DNA from 2 places in the Streptomyces sp. NPDC045701 genome. Region 1 is predicted to be linked to the other one. Evidence: riboswitches for the same ligand, from Rfam matches in the RefSeq annotation. Region 1 holds a riboswitch; the other holds the start of a gene.
What was found. Region 1 has a riboswitch for cobalamin ahead of AC07DW_RS13305 (ribonucleoside-diphosphate reductase subunit alpha). Riboswitches for the same ligand answer to the same signal wherever they lie in the genome.
Positions count from the first base shown of each region.

Region 2: another riboswitch for cobalamin. It lies ahead of AC07DW_RS12830 (energy-coupling factor ABC transporter permease); the one in region 1 lies ahead of AC07DW_RS13305 (ribonucleoside-diphosphate reductase subunit alpha).

Region 1 covers NZ_JBWKJV010000009.1:65,337-68,515, forward strand. Annotated here, with positions in the region: gene AC07DW_RS13305 (ribonucleoside-diphosphate reductase subunit alpha) at 1-1,737, opposite strand, end outside; cobalamin riboswitch at 1,876-1,998, opposite strand; gene AC07DW_RS13310 (GNAT family N-acetyltransferase) at 2,052-2,555, opposite strand; gene AC07DW_RS13315 (CstA-like transporter-associated (seleno)protein) at 2,638-2,850, opposite strand; gene AC07DW_RS13320 (carbon starvation CstA family protein) at 2,859-3,179, opposite strand, start outside.
Region 2 covers NZ_JBWKJV010000008.1:214,691-217,869, forward strand. Annotated here, with positions in the region: gene dhaK (dihydroxyacetone kinase subunit DhaK) at 1-268, shown strand, start outside; gene dhaL (dihydroxyacetone kinase subunit DhaL) at 277-894, shown strand; gene AC07DW_RS12825 (PTS-dependent dihydroxyacetone kinase phosphotransferase subunit DhaM) at 891-1,295, shown strand; cobalamin riboswitch at 1,364-1,569, shown strand; gene AC07DW_RS12830 (energy-coupling factor ABC transporter permease) at 1,600-2,283, shown strand; gene AC07DW_RS12835 (energy-coupling factor ABC transporter substrate-binding protein) at 2,280-2,684, shown strand; gene cbiQ (cobalt ECF transporter T component CbiQ) at 2,691-3,179, shown strand, end outside.

The DNA of each region.
Region 1 (3,179 bases):
CTCCACGTCGTAGTGGTCGGGGTGCAGCACGCCGTGCGCGGTCCGGGTCTTCTCCCAGGCCGGCAGCGGGCCGTTGCGCTCGGCGAGGCCGGCGGACGCCTCGTACGCGGCGAGCATGATCCGCTCGGCGACACGGGTCGACAGGGCACGCGCCTCGGGGGAGTCGAACGGCAGCTTCAGCTGGAAGAAGACGTCCTGGAGGCCCATCGCACCCAGGCCCACGGGCCGCCACCGGGCATTGGAGCGCCCGGCCTGCTCCGTCGGGTAGAAGTTGATGTCGACGACCCGGTCGAGGAAGGTGACGGCCGTGCGGACGGTCTCGTCCAGCCGCTCCCAGTCGATGTCCCCGCCCGACACGAACGCGCCCAGGTTCACCGAGCCCAGGTTGCAGACCGCCGTCTCCCCGTCGTCCGTGACCTCCAGGATCTCGGTGCACAGGTTGGACGAGTGGACCGTGTGGCCCGGCTCGGCGGTCTGGTTGGCCGTACGGTTCGAGGCGTCCTTGAACGTCATCCAGCCGTTGCCGGTCTGGGCGAGGGTGCGCATCATCCGGCCGTACAGGTCCCGCGCCGGCATGGTCTTGCGGGCCAGCCCCCTGGCCTCGGCGGCGCGGTACGCGGTGTCGAACTCCTCGCCCCACAGGTCGACCAGCTCCGGCACGTCGGCCGGCGAGAACAGCGACCACTCGGCGTCGGCGTTGACCCGGCGCATGAACTCGTCGGGGATCCAGTGCGCCAGGTTCAGGTTGTGCGTACGGCGGGCGTCTTCGCCCGTGTTGTCGCGCAGCTCCAGGAACTCCTCGATGTCCGCGTGCCACGTCTCCAGGTACACGGCCGCCGCGCCCTTGCGCCGCCCGCCCTGGTTCACGGCCGCCACCGAGGCGTCCAGCGTCTTCAGGAACGGCACGATGCCGTTGGAGTGCCCGTTGGTGCCGCGGATCAGCGAACCGCGCGCCCGGATGCGGGAGTACGACAGGCCGATGCCGCCCGCGTGCTTGGAGAGCCGCGCCACCTGGTGGTAGCGGTCGTAGATGGAGTCCAGCTCGTCCAGCGGGGAGTCCAGCAGGTAGCACGAGGACATCTGCGGGTGGCGGGTGCCGGAGTTGAACAGCGTGGGGGAGGAGGGCAGGTAGTCCAGCCGGCTCATCAGCCGGTACAGGGCCGCGACCTCGTCCAGGGCGCGCGCCGAGTCGTCCTCGGCCAGCCCGGCCGCCACCCGCAGCATGAAGTGCTGCGGCGTCTCGATCACCTTTCGGGTGATCGGGTGCCGGAGCAGGTAGCGCGAGTACAGCGTCCGCAGCCCGAAGTAACCGAACCGGTCGTCCGCCGCCGGGTCGATCAGCGCGTCCATCCGGTCCGCGTGGAGCGTCACGAACGCCGCTGTACGGTCCGCGATCAGACCCTCCCGGTGCCCCACGGCCACCGACGCCGAGAACGCCACCGCGCCCTGCCCGGCCGCCTCCTGGGCGATGGTCCGGGTCAGCAGCCGCGCCGCGAGCCGGGAGTAGGCGGGGTCCTCGGAGATGAGCCCGGCGGCCGCTTCGGTGGCGAGCTCGCGCAGCTCGGCCTCGTCCGAACCGGCGTGCCGGCCGCGCAGCGCGGCGGCGGCGACCCGGCCGGGGTCGGTGTCGGGCAGATCGGCGGTGAGGTCGGTCAGGGTCCGCAGCAGTACGGTCCCGGGTCCGTCGTTCCCGTCGCCTTCGATCGCTGAGACCGGATCGGCTGGCGCGATGGTCACTGGGGGCTCTCCCTCGCTCGGCTCGGGGCCACCGGCGGGGCGGGCGGGGGAGCGGGCACGCCCGGGCACGAGGGCACGGGGCACCGCGTCCACCGGCCCATTCCGCGAGGCCCGGACGTCTGGGCACCCGGGCCGGACGGTCCGGGCGCGCTGTCGGCAGGTCTTCGGACTCGCAGGTACACAAAGGCACACCAACACACCGTTGCGGGACAGTTCCGGATTTCCACCGGATTCCCCTGCGGCGACAGCGAGCACGAGCATACATGTGGGGGGCGCCCGTTGAAGCACCCCCCACATGTTGTGTCTCGTGTGGCTCAGAACTCCAGTGCGTACGTGGAGAGCGTCACGCCCGGAACCGGTTCCCAGTCCCGTCCGGGAGTCCGTACGAACCCCAGCCGCTCGTAGATCCGGTGCGCCGCCCGCATGGACGCCTGCGTGGACAGCACCAGCCGCGCGCACCCGGCGACCTCCCTGGCCCGCTCCACGCACGCCCGCACCAGCGCCTCGCCCGCGCCCCGCCGGCGTGCCTCCCGCTCCACCGCCAGCATCCGCAGCTCCGCCTCCCCGGCCCGCGCGAGTTCGGCCCAGGGGGTGCCGGCCCGCGCGACGAGCGTCACCCCGCCGAGGACCCGTCCGTCCTCCCCGACCGCGACCAGCACGTCCGCCTCGGCGGCCCGCCGGGCCACGTCCCGCAGACCGATGAGGTACTCGTCGCTCTCCCCGAAGGCCAGCAGTCCGTCGCCGAGATAGGCCCGGGCGGTGACCTCGGCGAGCGCCCCGTGTTCCTCCGGCCGTACCGCCCTGATGGTGATGTCCATGGTCCGAGTGTGGAGGGGTACGGCGACGGGCCGCCGCATTTCCGTCCCCGGAAACACGGCGGCCCGCGGTGCGGTCACCCGCTCAGCAGCAGCGGAACCCGTCGCGGGGGTCCGCCTCCCGCGCGTCGGTGCGCCTGCGCTCGAACTCCCGCCGGGTCATGACCGCGGCGTCCGGATCGAGGGAGCGGGCGTGGGCGACGTACGTGTCGTACGCGGCCTCGCCGGACACCTCGCGCACGTACCAGCGGACCCAGCCCGCCGCGCGCCGCAGCCGGCCGCCCGTGCGCGTCGCCACCGCGGGGGTCACCGGGAGCCGGTCCCGGCCGGCGTCTCGTCACCGGTGCCGTCCTTGCGGACGCCGCCCTCGGGTCCGAGCCCGGCGGCGACGAGTTCGGCCTTCTCCTCCGCCGTGGGGATCAGCCCGGCCGGGGCGACGATCCGGGACTCGGTGTACGGGGCCTCCGACAGCTTCACGTCGGCGGGCCGGGTCACCGCCTTGTAGCAGACCCGCCCGGCGTCGGCGATCACCACGACGATGAGGAGGGCGAAGAGGGCCGAGAGGACCCCGTCGACCGTGGAGTTGGTGACGACCGTGTGCATGTCGTCCATGGACTTGGCGGGGGG
Region 2 (3,179 bases), on a different contig from region 1:
GCTGGAGGACCTGAGGCCGGGCGGACCGGTACTGGTCCTGGTGAACGGCACGGGGGCGACGCCGCTGCTGGAGCTGTACGGGTTCAGCGCGGAGGTCCAGCGGGTGCTGGGCGAGCGGGGCGTCCCGGTGGCCCGTACGCTCGTCGGCAACTACGTGACCTCGCTCGACATGGCCGGCTGCTCGGTGACCCTGTGCGAGGCCGACGAGGAGACGCTGCGGCTGTGGGACGCGCCGGTGCGCACCGCCGCCCTGCGGTGGGGGATGTGAGGGCCGTGATGCTCGACGCGGAGTTCTTCCGGCGCTGGATGACCGGCGTGGCGGCGGCCGTGGACCGCGAGGCGGACCGGCTCACCGAGCTCGACTCGGCGATCGGGGACGCCGACCACGGCGCCAACCTGCGACGCGGTTTCGCCGCGGTGGTCAAGGCGCTGGAGGACGAGCCGTCCGGTACGCCGGGATCGCTGCTGGTGCTCGCGGGACGGCAGCTGATCTCCACGGTCGGCGGCGCGTCGGGGCCGCTGTACGGCACGCTGCTGCGGCGCGCCGGCAAGGCGCTCGGCGACGCCGCCGAGGTCGCGCCCGTCCAGCTGGCCGAGGCGCTGCGCGTGGGCGTGGCGGCGGTGGCGGAGCTCGGCGGGGCGAAGGCCGGGGACAAGACGATGCTGGACGCGCTGGAGCCGGCGGTCGAGGCGTTGGCCGAGTCGCTCGGCGAGTCGTTCGCGGCGGCGGCGGAGGCCGCGGACCAGGGTGCCCTCTCGACCGTGCCGATGCGGGCCCGCAAGGGCAGGGCCGGCTATCTCGGCGAGCGCAGCGTGGGACACCAGGACCCGGGCGCGACGTCCTCGGCGCTGCTGGTCGCCGCGCTCGCGGCGGCGGCGGAGGGGGGACGGTGAGCGCGCGGGTGGGCATCGTGCTCGTCTCGCACAGCGCGGAGGTCGCGTCCTCGGTCGCCGAACTGGCGCTGGGTCTCGCCGGTGGCGGGGCGACCGCTTCGGTGGCGGCGGCGGGCGGCACGGCGGACGGTGGGCTCGGCACCAGCGCGGAGCTGATCACGCGGGCGGCGACGGCGGTCGACGCGGGGGCGGGCGTGGCGGTCCTGGTGGACCTGGGCAGCGCCGTGCTGACGGTGAAGGCCCTGCTCGCGGAGGGCGACGAGCTGCCCGGCGGCACGCGGCTGGTGGACGCGCCGTTCGTCGAGGGCGCGGTGGCGGCGGTGGTCACCGCGTCGGCCGGCGGGGATCTGGACGCGGTGGCGGCGGCCGCGTCGGAGGCGTACGACTACCGCAAGGAGTGAGGCGCGCCGACGGGGGTGGAGCCGGGTGGTGCGCCGACGCGCGGCTTGTGATGCACCTGGTCAACGCACTACTGTCGCAGGGCCTTGGTGTACGGGAAACCGGTGCGGTACCGGTGCGGCCCTCGCCACTGTGATCGGGAAGTCCGGCTCCACTCCCCGGGGAACCACCTCGGGAAGCCACTGGAACGCCGCGGGAGACCGCGGGGTCCGGGAAGGCGGAGCCGCGGCGGCATGACCCGTCAGCCAGGAGACCGGCCAGGGCGCGTTGTCCATCCACGAGGTGCTGGAGAGGGTCTCCCCCAACATGCATATCGCCGAGGGCTATCTGCCCCCCGTGCACGCGGCCGCCTGGAGTGTCGCGGCCGCCCCCTTCGTCGTCCACGGCGTCCGCGCCCTGACCCGTGAGGTCAAGGCCAATCCCGAATCCACTCTCCTGCTCGGCGCATCCGGTGCCTTCACTTTTGTCCTTTCCGCACTGAAGCTCCCGTCGGTGACGGGCAGTTGTTCCCACCCGACCGGCACGGGGCTGGGCGCGATCCTCTTCCGGCCGCCGATCATGGCGGTGCTGGGCACCATCACGCTGCTCTTCCAGGCGCTGCTGCTGGCCCACGGCGGACTGACGACCCTGGGCGCCAACGCGTTCTCCATGGCGATCGTCGGCCCGTGGGCCGGTTACGGGACGTACCGGCTGCTGCGCCGCCTCGCCGTGCCGCTGATGGTGAGCGTGTTCTTCGGGGCCTTCGTCGCCGACCTGTCCACGTACTGCGTCACCAGCGTGCAGCTCGCGCTGGCCTTCCCCGACCCCGCCAGCGGTGTGGCCGGCGCGCTGGCGAAGTTCGGCGGGATCTTCGCGGTGACGCAGATCCCGCTCGCGGTCAGCGAGGGGCTGCTCACCGTGCTGGTGATGCGGCTGCTGATGCAGTCCAGCAAGGGTGATCTCGCCCGGCTCGGCGTCGTGTCCGTGCCGAAGGAGGCGGTGGCCCGATGAGCCGCAACACTAGGATCAACGCGCTGCTGCTGCTCGTCGTGGTCGCGCTGGCCGTCCTCCCGCTGGCGCTCGGGATGGGCGACCACAAGGAGGAGCCGTTCACCGGCGCGGACGGGCAGGCCGAGACGGCCATCACCGAGTCGCACCCGGACTACGAGCCGTGGTTCAGCCCGCTGTACGAACCGCCGTCCGGCGAGATCGAGTCGGCGCTGTTCTCGCTCCAGGCCGCCCTGGGCGCCGGTGTGCTGGCGTACTACTTCGGTCTGCGGCGCGGCCGCCGGCAGGGCGAGGCACGGGCGCACGCCGCGCCCCCCGCCGGGGACGGCCCGGCCGTGGAACGCCCGGTCGCCGACTCCGTCACCGGTCCGGCCGGGGCCGATTCGCCCCGGACCCCGGCCTAGCCGCCGGTGCTGCCGATCGACGCGGCGGCGCACAGCAGTCGCTGGCGCCGCCGTCATCCGTGCGAGAAGGCCGTGCTCGGCTTCGGCCTGACGGCCCTGGCCGTGTGCCTGCCGCCCTGGCCGGGAGCCGTGCTCGTGGCCGCCGCGACCCTCGCGGTGCTGCTGGGCCCGGCCGGGGTCCCGCCGCGGCAGGTGTGGCGGGCGTGGCGCATCCCGCTGGGGTTCTGCGTGACCGGTGCGGTGCCGCTGCTGTTCCAGCTGGGCGGAGCGGGCGGGCCGGTCACGCTCGCTCCGGACGGGCCGGTGCACGCGGGGCAGCTGCTGCTGCGCACGTCGGCGGCCTCCCTGGGCGTGCTGCTGTTCGCGTTCACCACGCCGGTGTCCGACGTCCTGCCGCGACTGGTACGGGCGGGGGTGCCGGCCCCGGTCGTGGACGTCGCACTCGTGATGTACCGGATCGGTTTCCTGCTGCTGGACGCCGTACGCCGGATCCGG